DNA from 2 places in the Pseudoalteromonas sp. S408 genome. Region 1 is predicted to be linked to the other one. Evidence: predicted binding sites of a transcription regulator. Region 1 holds the regulator's gene; the other holds the start of a gene.
What was found. Region 1 encodes FliA, which starts transcription of late flagellar genes. Its sites were predicted from a motif close to CTAAAGNTNNNNNNNNNNNNGCCGATA; they were not measured.
Positions count from the first base shown of each region.

Region 2: pomA (flagellar motor protein PomA) is a predicted target of FliA. The motif match lies at 3,079-3,105, and genes of this name have one in related genera.

Region 1 covers NZ_PNDY01000001.1:198,343-205,859, forward strand. Annotated here, with positions in the region: gene CWB62_RS01020 (chemotaxis protein CheA) at 1-2,126, opposite strand, end outside; gene CWB62_RS01025 (protein phosphatase CheZ) at 2,142-2,909, opposite strand; gene cheY (chemotaxis response regulator CheY) at 2,928-3,311, opposite strand; gene CWB62_RS01035 (RNA polymerase sigma factor FliA) at 3,351-4,061, opposite strand; gene CWB62_RS01040 (MinD/ParA family ATP-binding protein) at 4,088-4,948, opposite strand; gene flhF (flagellar biosynthesis GTPase FlhF) at 4,941-6,416, opposite strand; gene flhA (flagellar biosynthesis protein FlhA) at 6,437-7,517, opposite strand, start outside.
Region 2 covers NZ_PNDY01000021.1:3,616-11,132, forward strand. Annotated here, with positions in the region: gene CWB62_RS14950 (DNA topoisomerase III) at 1-1,165, opposite strand, end outside; gene CWB62_RS14955 (flagellar motor protein MotB) at 1,328-2,248, opposite strand; gene pomA (flagellar motor protein PomA) at 2,251-3,018, opposite strand; gene CWB62_RS14965 (exodeoxyribonuclease VII small subunit) at 3,304-3,546, shown strand; gene ispA ((2E,6E)-farnesyl diphosphate synthase) at 3,549-4,436, shown strand; gene dxs (1-deoxy-D-xylulose-5-phosphate synthase) at 4,538-6,400, shown strand; gene CWB62_RS14980 (hypothetical protein) at 6,599-7,517, shown strand, end outside.

The DNA of each region.
Region 1 (7,517 bases):
TGCCCTATTAAGGAGTCAACGACAAAACCAACCTGCTGAGTACCTATTTGAACAATAACAACATGGCCTTGAGCTTTGCGCTGAGTACGATCTGCTCCTTTAACTAACCAATGCTCAAGATAAAACAGCGGTATTGCTTTTTTACGTACAATGATCGTTAGTTGACCATCAACTACATTTGTTTTGGTTAAATCTAAGTGAAATATTTCACTAACACCAGCCAATGGTAGTGCAAATGTTTGTTCACCAACTACAACCATTAAGGTAGGTAATATGGCAAGTGTTAGCGGTACTTTAATTTCTAAAATTGTACCAACACCTAGCTCTGACTGAATACTCACTGAGCCATTAAGTTGAGTGATTTTAGTTTTTACAACATCCATACCCACACCACGCCCTGAAATATCAGAGATCTCTTCCTTAGTAGAAAATCCTGGTGCAAATATTAAATTGTACGCTTCGGTATCTGATAAACGGCTCGCTTGATCGTGATCTAAAACGCCTTTACTGATTGCAATTTTTTTGAGCTTCTCAGCATCCATACCCGCACCATCATCTTTGATAGTTAACAAGATATGGTCGCCTTCTTGCGAAGCTGAAAGCGTGACATTACCCGTTCTAGGTTTGCCAGCTGCTTCACGAGCTGCTGGCATCTCTATTCCGTGGTCAACTGAGTTTCTAACTAAGTGAACAAGTGGATCTGCAAGTGCCTCAACCAAGTTTTTATCTAAATCAGTTTCTTCACCAACAAGCTGTAAACTAATATCTTTATTTAAGCTTCGTGCTAAGTCACGAACAACGCGAGGGAAGCGGCCAAATACCTTTTTAATTGGCTGCATTCGCGTTTGCATTACTGCGCCTTGGATATCAGCCGTCACAACATCTAAGTTAGAAATGGCTTTACCCATTGCTTCACTTTCTGAGTTTGTTGCTAAACTTACCAACCTGTTACGAACAAGTACAAGCTCACCCACCATATTCATTATTTGGTCTAGGCGTTTTGTGTCAACTCGGACTGTTGTTTCTGCTTGAGGAGGAGCTGGTTTTTTCACAGCTGCAGGCGCTGGAGCAGGCGCTGCTTTTGCTGCTGGTTTTTCTGCAGGCTTTTGCACTGGTTTTGGCGCAGCAGCTTTTACAGGTTCAGGCTTTTTAACAGGCTCACTTACCTTAGCCGCGGGTTTTGGCGCTGGCTTAGACTCTGAAGCTGCAGGACTCTCTATTGATTTAGGGGCGCCGCTGCCATGAAGTTCATCTAGTAAAGCCTCAAATTCATCATCACTAATTTCATCATCGCTAGTATTACTTGCCGATGTATTTGTTGATGCCGTTGCAGTATTTTCTACTGGATTATTACTTGCTGGTTGCTCTTTTGCAGGCTCACTAGCGGCAACAGCGCCAAAGCTTCCAACGCCATGGAGTTCATCAAGTAGATTATCAAACTCATCATCTGTAATGTCTCCACTGACATCACTGCTACTTGGCGAACTTTCAGCTATTGGGCTTTGACCTTTCCCGTGTAGCTCGTCAAGTAGGTTTTCGAATTCATCTTCTGTTATTTCATCTATCTGAGTTTCTTCATCGCTTTGCGCAGCTGAACCGCCGCTAAATAACTCATCAAAGGCAAATGGGTCTTCTTCATCTGCTGATGAAGTTTCTTCTGCCGCAGGCGTTTCTAAAGCTTCATGTTGAGGCTCATCTGCCGTGTCAAATGGAGATTCACCAGCAAGCTCTTCCTCTGTTGGAGGCAAGCCCAGTTTGTGAAGAACTTCAAGTAGTTCGGGATCGGCAGGCTCAGGTTTATCGCGGTTTTGAATGGTAGCAAACATCTCGTTAATAGTGTCGAGTGCCTGCAAAATCACATCCATTAACTCAGAGTTAACTGTTCGTACACCCTGTCTGAGTAAATCGAATACATTTTCTGCACCATGACATGCGTCAACTAACTCCGTCATGGCTAAAAACCCAGCACCACCTTTTACAGTGTGAAACCCTCTAAATATGGCATTGAGTAATTCGGTGTCTTCTGGATTGTTTTCCAGCTCAACTAACTGTTCAGATAAAAGCTCTAGGATTTCTCCTGCCTCTACAAGAAAGTCTTGTAAAATATCTTCATCGACTTCAAACATGCAGTTACTCTCCTCTTAGAAGCCCAAACTTGATAAAAGATCATCGACTTCATCTTGATCAGATACAACATCATTACGTGATTCTTTATCAATAATAGGGCCTTCTGGACCTGCTAAAGTTTGTTCGTCTAATGGTTCATTTGTTTTTTGTTGTTCTATTTTTTCGACTTTACCGTCGTTTTGATCAGCAAAGGCAGTCAAAAGATGGATCAAGCTTTCTTCAACTTCTCTAACAAGCTCAATAACCCGGCGAATAACTTGCCCGGTTAAATCTTGATAGTCTTGCGCCATAAGTACATTTGTCATCAAACTTTGCAGCTCATCGGTTTTATGATGAGAATTGTTCATAAACTTATCAATGCTGTGGCATAACGATTTAAACTCTCCTAACTCAATCTCTCGATTCATTAGGCGATCCCATGTCGGTTTGATATGAGATATCTCATCCGCCAACTGCTGAGCAATTGGTAGGCTAGCCTCAACAGCATCCATTGTTTTATTTGCGGCATTTTCTGTCATTTCTATAACGTAATTAAGCCGTTTTTTTGCATCTGGAATCGCATCGGTAGTTAAGTCAGTTAAGCGAGTGTCTAGCTCGAAGCTTTTTAAAGCTTCATGCAATTGACGGGTTAACTTTCCAACTTCAGCAAATATTTCAGATTGCTCCTTAGAAGCAGTATCTAAAATTAACTGATTGGCTTTGTCTTGCTCACCGTTTTCTAGATAAACAACGAGCTGACGAGCTTGTTCTAAAGTTATTTGAGGCGCAGCAAGTGCTGACATAAGCCTCTCCCCCTATCATTAGCCTAAACGTTCAAATACTTTTTCTAATTTAGTTTTGAGTGTTCCAGCAGTAAATGGCTTAACAATATAACCATTAACACCTGCCTGTGCTGCCGCTATAATTTGTTCTTTTTTAGCTTCAGCCGTTACCATCAATACCGGAATGTGTTTAAGCTTATCATCCGCACGTATTGCTCTTAGCAGGTCTATACCCTGCATTCCTGGCATATTCCAATCGGTAACAACAAAATCAAATACTTGATTTTGTAGCATTGGCAAAGCGGTTGACCCATCGTCTGCTTCTTGAACATTAGTGAAACCTAAGTCACGCAACAGATTTTTAATAATACGTCTCATTGTTGAAAAATCGTCAACAACCAGAATTTTCATGTTTTTATCCAAAACATCCCCCAGTGAGGTCTTAACCTTGTTTACTTACTACTAATTTATCCAGTCATTGATTTTAGCTTTGAGCTTAATCATCGCCTGACCATGTATTTGACTTACACGCGATTCGCTTACATCGAGTATATGCCCTATTTCTTTTAAATTCATTTCATCGTTATAGTACAAAGACAGCACCATTGCATCTCGCTCTGGCAAAGATTTTATCGCACCTAATAAAGACTCATTAAACCGCTCATTTTTAACGTTATTAAACGGTTTGTCTAGCGCTAAATCTTGATCAACTGGACTGATGACATCCTCGTCGACACCAAGGTCTTCTATACCTAGTACTTTACTTGCATTTACATCGTTTAAGATATGATGGTACTCATTTAACGAAATTTCAAGTTTTTCAGCAACTTCTATATATGTAGGCTCACGGCTTAAGCTTTTTTCTAAAAAAGCAATTGTTTCAGCCACCAAACGGCTTTTGCGATGCACCGAACGGGGTGCCCAATCGCCGCGTCGCATTTCGTCAAGCATTGCGCCACGAATACGAATCCCTGCAAACGTTTCAAAGCTGGCGCCTTTGGTTGCATCAAAGCTCTTAGATGCTTCAATCAGGCCAATCATGCCTGATTGTATTAAATCGTCCAGCTGAACGCTGGCAGGTAAACGCGCTATAAGGTGACATGCCACTTTTTTGACGAGTGATGCATGTTTTTCAACAATCACATTTAAATTTTGTGCTGATTGATATCCCATAACTTTATTCACCAATGTTGTCATAATTAGCCGTTTACTAGTTTCTCTATGAAAAACTCCAGATGACCCGATGGTTGGTTAGGTATTGGCCATTTAACTGCTTTTGTTGCTAGCGCTTGAAACGCCAGTGCCGCAGGCGAATTTGGAAAAAGTTCTACAATAACTTTTTGACGGCGTGTTGCCTTACGCATATTTTCGTCGTAGGGAACCGTTGCAACCAAGTCCATTGATACATCTAAAAAACGATCGGTTACTTTGGAAAGTTTAGCAAATAACTCTTGCCCTTCACGCATGCTGCGGACCATATTTGCAACAATTTTAAATTTATATACACCATGCTCACGGCTCAATACTTTTATCAGCGCGTAGGCATCTGTTATTGATGTGGGCTCGTCGCATACAACAACCATTACATCTTGTGCTGCGCGGGAAAAACTCAGCACCATGTCAGAAATACCTGCTGCAGTATCTACAATTAAAATATCAAATTCTGTATTTAATTCGCTAAAAGCTCTGATGAGTCCCGCATGCTCTGAAGGCGACAATTCAACCATGCTTTGAGAACCCGACGTCGCGGGTACAATTTTAATACCTGCGGGGCCTTCAACTAGAATTTCATCAAGTTCGCATTCACCAGATAAAACATGTGATAAGTTACGTTCAACACGCAGCCCTAGCATAACGTCACAGTTTGCTAAGCCTAAATCGGCATCAAGAACCAATACTCTGTTACCTTGCTGGCCTAATGCAATTGCAGTATTAAGAGAAACATTTGTTTTTCCTACTCCACCTTTACCGCCAGTGACAGCGATAACTTTTACGCCGTTGTTATTGTTTTGACTCATTTTGCGCAGGCCACTTGCTTGATCTAATACTGTGTTAATCATACATCCCTACTGTGCTTGGCGCCACTGCTTGGTGCCTTGAATGTTGTGCTTTTGCTCTTTTTAAATAGAGTTGCTCAGCCTTTTTAACTAGTTTTTCAGCATTTGCAACTCGAATATCTTCTGGTACTCGTTGACCGTTAGTAAGATACCCTATTGGAAGGCGATTTTGAATCGCAATACTAATAATCTCACCTAAACTTAAAGATTCGTCTAATTTGGTGAATATACAACCACTTAACTGCACTTTCTTAAAGTGTCTAACGGTTTCTTGCAACACGTGTATTTGCGATGTTGCACTGAGCACTAAATAACTACGAATATCAACGCGCTGGTTGCGCATAAGAGTATTAAGCTGCTCAGTTAAACGTAAGTCGCGTTGGCTCATACCCGCAGTATCAATTAATACTAGTCGTTTATTTCGTAAATGATATAAAACTTCAGCTAATTCATTAGCATCTTTAACTTGCTTAACGCCACAACCTATAATTCGACCATACGTAGCAAGTTGCTCATAAGCACCAATTCTGTATGTGTCGGTTGTGATTAAAGCGACTTTGTCTGCACCGTACTTTTGTGCACCAAGTGCAGCTAATTTAGCAACTGTGGTTGTTTTACCAACCCCAGTTGGGCCAACCAAAGCGTATACGCCGCCTTGACGTAAAATTTCGTTATTGGTTGTCTGCATCTGATCTTCAACCATTGTTAAAAGTGCTTTCCAACCTTGCTGACGAGACACATCGTCAGGTACAAAGCACGCCATTTGCTCTGCAACATCTTTATCTATACCCATACCAACTAAACGATCAATCATGCATGCACGAGTAGGGTCGCGTCTTGCCATGTCTTGTTGCATGAGCCCTGATACTTGATGCTCTAACAACTGACGAATGGCATTCATTTCGTCACGCATTGACGAAATTTGCTCACTTTCATTATGTTTAGTTTCTTGACGGTTTGTCACTGGGGTATCAAGGTCATCAAAATCACTTTCTAGGTCATCAAACCCTAGGCTGTCTGCTTGTGTTTGCGGACGAGCTGAAGCTTGACGTTCATTGGTAAATATAGGTCGAGGACGCTGTTCTTGCACTGGCTCTTGGTAGTTGTCTGTAGTATCAATACCTGATTGCGAAAACATAGAAGCCAGTTCTGCAGAGCGAGGACGTGGAGCTTGACGCTCTAATAATGCTTGAAGACTATCAGCTACTTTCGCTTGTGGCTCTGGCTTAGCGCGAAGTGGCTCTGGTTTTACAAAATTATGCACTTGCTGTGACTTTGCAAAACTTTTTGCTGGCGCACTTTGCGGTTGCTCTTTTTTAGGGGCTGCTTTGTCATAATCAACTGCTGCTACAATTTCGACACCGTTAGCTAGCTTTTTATTCGACATAATAACCGCATCAACACCTAATTCGTCTTTAACTTCTTTAAGTACTGTGCGCATATCTTTAGCAAAAAAACGTTTTATTTTCATGATTCAACCCCTTTAAAATCTTATTGTTGGCCTACAGAGCTGACTATCTTGATCTGTCTTTCATCTGGTACCTCTTGATAAGACATCACCCTTAAACCCGGGATGGTGTACTTAACAAAACGAGATAACACAGTGCGTAACATTCCCGACGTTAGCAATATTGAAGGTTCACCGGACATTTCTTGGTTTTGATGCGCTTCGTTTAGTGACACTTGAAGCCGCTCTGCAAGTCCTGGTTCTATACCGGCACCTTCGTCGCCTGCATTTTGTAGTGACTGATGCAACATCTGTTCCAACTCAGGCGCCAAGGTTATGACAGGGATTTCTGACGACATACCTACAGCATCTTGAACTATTAATCGGCGTAATGAAATACGCACTGCAGCCGTTAATACATCGGGGTCTTGACTACGCGGGCCATACTCAACAAGCGTTTGTACAATTGAACGCATGTCGCGAATTGCAACCCCTTCATTAAGTAAGTTTTGTAGTACTTTTACAATCACAGTTAACGGTAATACGTCAGGAACTAAACCTTCAACTAAGCGAGGGTGACTTTTACCTAACATGTCTAATAAGTTTTGTACTTCCTCGTGGCCTAACAGTAGTGCTGCGCTGTTTGTGAGTAACTGGCTAATATGTGTAGCCACAACCGTGGCTGAATCTACCACGGTATAACCTAGCGATTGTGCCTCGTCTTTTTGATCTGGTTTTATCCATACCGCATCAAGTCCAAAAGCAGGGTCTTTAGTTTCAATCCCTTTAATTGGCCCAAATACTTGACCAGGGTTTATTGCCAGTTCATCACCATGCTTAAGTTCACCTTCACCTGTAGATACCCCCATAAGCGTAATTCTGTATGCATTAGGGTCAAGCTCTAAGTTATCGCGAATATGTACGGGTGGAACTAAAAAACCCAGCTCTTGAGAAAGCTTTTTACGTACTCCCTTAATACGATTTAGTAGTTCTCCGCCTTGAGATTGGTCAACCAAAGGAATTAACCTGTAGCCTACCTCTAATCCAATTACATCTACTTGCTGAACATCATCCCAACCCAGTTCTTTTTGTTCTTGTTTATTAGCAACGCCCGTACCAGCAGCT
Region 2 (7,517 bases), on a different contig from region 1:
CCGTCGGTACTATAGCGTGGTGAGCAGCCACTTTAGAATCATTAAAACATTTACTCTTATGCTTTACGTTTGCTCCATCGACTAATTCTACTGGCTGTCCTTTGTTCTGTGCTATCGCTTTAAAGATAGCGGCGGCATCTTGGTGATGATCTTTTGGTAAATACCGATTGTCTGAACGAGGATAAGTAATTAATTTGTGACGTTCATATAATCCTTGGCAAATATCAAGCACTTGCTGGGCAGGCATGCCAAATGCTTTAGCTGCATCTATTTGTAGTGCGGATAGGTTATAAGGCAAAGGTGCACTTTGTTTTTTTTGCTTTTGTTCAAGCGCTGTTACCTCTCCTTTTTGATTAGTTATACGCGAAGCCACATTTTCGGCTAATGCTTTATTTAGCACTCGCCCTTCTTCATCTTGATAAGGTTCGCAAGCTTTACTCGGTACCCACTTGGCTGTAAATAGCTGCTGTTCAGGAGTAACTAAACTAGCTAATACCTCATAAAATGGTTTTGATACAAAATTAACTATTTCGTTATCGCGATTAACCACTAACCCTAAAATGGGAGTTTGTACGCGACCAACTGATAGCACATTGCCAAACCCTGCTTTTTGCCCAGCTAACGTATAAGCCCGAGTGAGATTCATCCCAAATAGCCAGTCGGCTCGTGAACGTGCAAGCGCTGATACACTCAATGGGATAAACTCTCTATTAGAGCGCATGCTACTAAGTGATTTTTTAACTGCCACTAAGTTTAAATCACTTATAAGTAGACGCTGAATACTTTGCTTTTTAGTTTTACTTATTTTGGCTTGTTCTATCACTTCATCTACAAGTAATTGCCCTTCACGATCGGGATCACCGGCATGTATAAGTGTTGTAGCCTGTTTAATTAACTTTTTTAAGACGCTAAGCTGCTTGCGAGTTTTTGTTTTAGCCTTTAACTGCCATTGTCCCGGTATTATCGGGAGATGTTCTAATTGCCATTTTTTATAGCGCTCATCGTAATCATCAGGCTCAGCTTGTTCTAACAAATGACCAATACACCACGAAACACAATCACCATTAGCGACCTCAATGTAACCATCGTGTTTTTTGTGTGGTTTTGGAAGTGCATCAGCGATTGCACGTCCAAGTGAAGGTTTTTCTGCAATGTAGAGTTTCATACACTCGCCTACAACTGGTTATATAAACAGTAGTCTAGCATAGCAATTTCAAAGAGGGAGAGTTTTTAATGAATTGTCTGCATTAATGAGTATCAAGTGGTAGTGACTCGTAAAGCTTATAAGCTGGGCTGCTAATTAAGCCCAGCTTTATAATTAAAAGAGTTATCTTACATCAATAGGATCAGATTCTTTTGCCTTGCCTTGTAATATAGATATTTCAACTCGGCGATTACGGCGTCTGTCTTCATTGGTATCGTTAGGAACTAGCGGCCTTGTTTCCGCACGGCCAACGACCATCATTCGTGTTTTATCAAATCCTTGAACTGTTTGTAATTCGCTGGCAACAGCCACTGCGCGCTTAGATGACAAATCCCAGTTATTAACGTATAACTCATTCGATACCTGGAAATCATCTGTATGCCCTGAAACAGTAATTTCCCCTGGCACGTCTTTTAAAAGCACACCAATATCCTGAATAATGGGTTTAAACTTAGGCTGTAAAAAAGCACTGCCCGAAGGAAACGAACCATTCTCACGAATACGAATAATAATTTGCTGGCCCAAAGACTCAAGCTCTATTGCACCATCTATTATTTGCTTCTCTAACTGCTGCGCTATTTTTTTAACGAGTTCATTTGTTTGCTCTTGATCTGCTGCAGATGTTGCTTGTTCAGATGATTGTTCTTGCGATGTACTTCGAGACTCACCACCGCGCTTATCACCCCGCTGCTCTTGTCTACCGCCAGCAGAACTTTCATCACCGGCCTGAAACTCTAGCATTTGCTGGGTCATTTCAACGGTTTGCTGCTGAATGGTTTCTATTGGTGTAGGTTCTGGTTTACCTGGGGTGAATTCCATGGCGATAACTGATGTCCCTTTTGGGATATCTTTAACTTCAATTTTATTTTGTACACCAAAAGCAAACTTCATAGAGCCTGCTATTTGTTTAAATTTAAGTACATCCATTTCTGAGAATGCCAATAATAGTACAAAAAAGCACATCAACAACGACATTAAATCAGCAAATGTTCCCATCCACGCAGGCAAACCTGGGGGGGGACATTTGCACTCTTCATCAGACATGGCTACTCCTCGGTATCAACTTTACGTTTAGACTCAGCTAAGTAATTTTTCAAAATACCTTCTATCACTTTCGGATTTTGACCATCTTGAATCCCTAAAATAGCATCAAGAATTAAACGCTGATTCATTGCCTCTTCGTCTTTACGCAGCTCGAGTTTTACCTGAATTGGAATTGCTACAACGTTTGCTAAAAATGCACCATACAGAGTGGTCAATAGTGCCACGGCCATTGCAGGCCCGATAGCTTTAGGGTCGTCCATGTTTGATAACATGGCAACTAGGCCTATCAATGTACCAATCATCCCCATTGCTGGAGCTATATCGGCAAGTGCTTTAAATAAGCCAGCACCGAGCTCATGACGGGTGGTGGTTAGGGAAATATCTTTTTGAAGTGTGGCGCGCACAACGTCAGCGTCATGCCCATCAACAAGCATGTCAACGCCTTTACGCATAAATGGATTTGGAATTTCAGCTTCTTCGAGTGCTAAAAACCCCCCTTTACGAGCAGAATCTGCAAGCTCTACTGCTTTTTCAATTAACTCTTCAGGCGATTCAATTTTAAACATGAATGCCTTACCAACCACTTTACCTATCCCTAAAAATTGAGACATAGTGAAGTTTGATAAAACAATAAATAGCGAGCCACCAAATACAATTACACTTGAAGGTGCATCGGCAAACATGCCCATTTCACCGCTACTACTCATAAACATAGACATGACGATTAAGCCAATTGCGCCTAGGATCCCTATTATGGTTGCTAAATCCACATTTCCTCCAGAGATTTCATGTTTAAATGCCTTATCATAAACTTTTTATTATTAACTGCTTATCGGCAACATATTGAATTGCTTAAGTCGTTTTTGTAAATAAACATATAAAGTTATATTTATTATTTTATATCAAGTTAGGCACACAGCCTAATTATCGAGTTTTCTTGATAAATAGCACGCCATTAATCGCCCTAAATGTAAAAAACTCATATCATCCTTTGACCTAGTTTAGCATTCCCCCTAAAATTGGCTCCTAAATTTATTATGTAAGCTAAAATAAAGATGGCGACTAAAAAACCTGAAAACTTAAGTTTCGAAAAAGCACTAGAAGAATTATCAACAATTGTTAGTGAAATGGAACAAGGTGATTTATCGCTTGAACAATCATTGAAGCAGTTCGAGCGTGGTATCGCACTCGCTGGAGCGTCATCTGAAAAACTACAGCAAGCAGAACAAAAAGTATCTATTTTAATGGGCAATAGCGAAAAGTCAGCACTTACAAACTTTAATAACGATATGGAATAGTTGTGAGCATAAAAGACTATATTGAACGTGTTCAGATAGATGTAGCCACTACACTCAACCGCTACTTTGAACAGCCGCTCGATAGCGATAAAACCATAAAAGAAGCCACTCATTACAGCTTATTTAACGGTGGTAAAAGGCTACGCCCTTTTTTGGTTTACGCTGTTGGTGAAATGCTCGGTGCTAAAAAAAGTGACTTAGACATTTTAGCTGCAGCCATAGAGTGCATTCACAGTTACTCCTTAGTACATGACGATCTGCCCGCTATGGATGATGATGATTTACGCCGCGGCTACCCTACTTGTCATATTGTGTATGGCGAAGCACAAGCTATTTTAGCCGGTGATGCATTGCAAACTCTCGCCTTTGAACTTATAGCCACACACAACTTTAATTGCTCAGCGCAATCGCAAGTAAAAATGATTGCTGCTCTTGCACATGCATCAGGTATTGAAGGTATGGTTGCGGGGCAAGGCTTAGACATTGCCGCAACTGACACAGTTGTTTCGGTACAAGAACTTGAACGCATCCACAAGTTAAAAACCGGTGCACTAATTAACTGTGCTATAACATTAGGTGCGCTGTGCAGTGAAAACGCAGATGAACAAACTTTAGATAACTTGAGTATTTTTGGGTATGCTATAGGGTTGGCATTTCAAGTACACGACGATATTTTAGACGTGGAAGGTGACACCAATATATTAGGTAAACCACAAGGCTCAGATATAGAAGCGAATAAAGCGACATATCCAGCGTTATTAGGTATGCTAGGCGCTAAAGAAAAGGCGCAAAATTTAATAACACAAGCCCACGAAGCGTTAGCACTTATGGATGCAGATACAACGCTTCTTGCGTCGCTAGCAAATTACCTTATTGAACGTGACCATTAGTCGCAGCTTAAGCGTATTGCAAATAGCACTGACATTATTACTTAACATTCGTTATTCATTCCTAGTTGAAAACGAATGTGCTCGAAGGATATAAAAAAACCATGACACTTGATAGTAGCAAGTATCCATTACTTAACTTGGTTGACAAACCAGCTCAATTACGAGACTTAGCGCAGAATAAACTTCCCGAGTTTAGCAATGAACTACGTGAGTATTTACTTAACTCTGTATCGCAAAGTAGCGGTCATTTAGCGTCTGGTTTAGGCACGGTTGAGCTTACAGTTGCACTTCATTACGTGTATAACACACCAGAAGATCGTGTAGTATGGGATGTTGGGCATCAAGCCTATCCGCATAAAATCTTAACGGGTCGGCGTGATTTAATGCACACCATTCGTCAAAAAAATGGCCTTCACCCATTCCCGTTTAGAGATGAAAGTGACTACGACACATTTAGCGTTGGTCATTCAAGCACTTCAATTTCTGCAGCATTAGGCATGTCAATTGCGGCGCAAAAAGAAGGCGCTGGCCGCAAAACTGTCGCTGTTATTGGTGATGGCGCTATTACTGCGGGCATGGCGTTTGAAGCAATGAATCACTTAGGTGATGTAAAATCAGACATGCTTATTATTTTAAATGATAATGAAATGTCGATTTCTGAAAACGTTGGCGCATTAACCAATCATTTTGCACGTATTTTATCTGGTAGCTTTTACACCAATATTCGCGAAGGGAGTAAAAAACTACTGTCTGGCGTACCGCCTGTTAAAGAGCTTGCCAGCAGAATGGAAGAGCACCTTAAAGGCATGGTTATACCAGGTACGTTTTTTGAAGAACTTGGCTTAAATTATATTGGCCCAATTGATGGGCACGATGTAAACATGCTGGTTGATACATTACGTAATATGCGTAATTTAAAAGGCCCACAACTTCTTCATATAAAAACGCAAAAAGGTAAAGGTTACAAGCCAGCTGAAGCAGATCCAATTGGCTATCACGGCGTACCTAAATTTGACCCCAGCACATCAAGTCTACCAAAATCAAAACCAGGCGCGCCTACTTTTTCAAAAGTATTTGGCGACTGGTTATGCGACATGGCAGAGCAAGACGACAAATTAATGGCTATTACACCGGCTATGCGTGAAGGTTCGGGCATGGTGCGCTTTTCAAAAGAGCATGCTGATAAGTATTTTGACGTAGCAATTGCTGAACAACATGCCGTCACCCTAGCTGCGGGGTTTGCTTGTGAAGGCTTAAAGCCTGTTGTTGCTATATATTCCAGCTTTTTACAACGCGCGTACGATCAATTAATTCACGATGTTGCATTGCAAAACTTACCCGTATTATTTGCCATAGACCGAGCAGGTATTGTGGGTGCCGATGGCGAAACACATCAAGGCGCATACGACCTAAGTTTTATGCGTTGTATTCCTAATATGGTTATTATGGCACCTAGCGATACTAACGAATGCCGCCAAATGTTATACACCGGTTACAAAGCTAATTGTCCGGTTGCTGTTCGTTACCCTCGCGGAAGTGCAGGTACGGCAGAGATTCAAAGCGATATGCAACTTTTCGAAATTGGTAAAGCAAATACAGTAAAACAAGGTTCAAAAATTGCCATTTTGTCATTTGGAACATTACTTGAAAATGCACAACTTGCTGCAACTGAACTTAATGCAACACTTGTTAATATGCGCTTTATAAAGCCGCTTGATACTTCACTGCTAAACGACATTATTAAAAATCACGATACCATAGTTACTCTTGAAGATAATGCCATTGCCGGAGGCGCAGGCTCTGCGGTTAACGAATACTTAGCTAGCCAACAGGCCAATGTTAAAATACTTAACTTAGGTATTCCTGATGAGTTTATTAAGCACGGCACGCAAGACGAAATGCACGATGAAATGGGCTTAGGCCAGCAAGGTATTTTAAGTTCAATTAGGTCATTTACCGCTTAGTTAATTATTCTAATTGTTTAAAGAAAGGAGCCTATTGGCTCCTTTTTCGTTTTTATTATTATTTTTTGCATCCAATTTAACTTTTTAACCGTTATTGCAGTGAGGTTAACATGTAAATAATCAGTGCTGCTTAGTATACGCTTTACAAGCAAGCCTTTATTTACCTAAATTTGATGGAATATTTAAAAGGTAAAAATGATGAATAACGTTAATTTAACAACTTACTCTGCACAAAAAAACACATTGAAACAAAAACTTAGTTTTTCAGCTTTAACACTTGCAGTATTAATCGGCATTACAGGTTGTAGCTCAGACGATGGTAAAAACGGCGTAGATGGTATTGCAGGCACTGATGGACAAAATGGTTCCGACGGTAAAAATGGCAACCCAGGTTTTGCAGCTGCAACATTTATTTTGGCTAACAATGGAGAAACCAACGCGGGTACCATTGACTTAATTAACCAAAGTGCTTCTAAATTAAAAACCTTTAATACAACAGCTAACGAAGGCGTCGCTTTTGATAGCCTAGGTAACTTATTACAAGCAAGCGACAATGAAAATGGCAGTATTAAAACTATCTGTCAGCTTGCTAACCGTGCTGACGGCGCCAGCTATGCTGCAAATACAGATCGCGAAATAACAGGTGCTAACACAACGCTAGTAAACCCTAAGGGAATTGCTACAGCACAAAAGAGTGGTCTTATTTTTATTGCTGACTTTGGCGCAATGCAGGTAACGACTTTTGGTGCTACAGCAGCCGGCAATGCAGCTCCTTTAGGTATAACCATTACAGAGGCTGCACCATGGGATGTTGATTATGATGAAACTAATGACCGCCTTTATGTAGCACTTACAAATGGTGATGTAGCCGTTTACGATAATTTTGTTAATAGTGAATTTGCCGCAATGCCAAGCCGCACAATTACCCCTGCCAATAATGATGGTACGCAAATATCTGTAAATATCCACGGTATTGTTTATGACCCAAGTACTAATAAACTTGTTTTGTCTGATGTAGGTAGTGCCTCAGATGCAACCGATGGATCGTTATTTGTAATCAATAATGCATCAACCGCAGAGGGTTTAGTAAGCGTTGCACGAAGTATTGCCGGCCCAG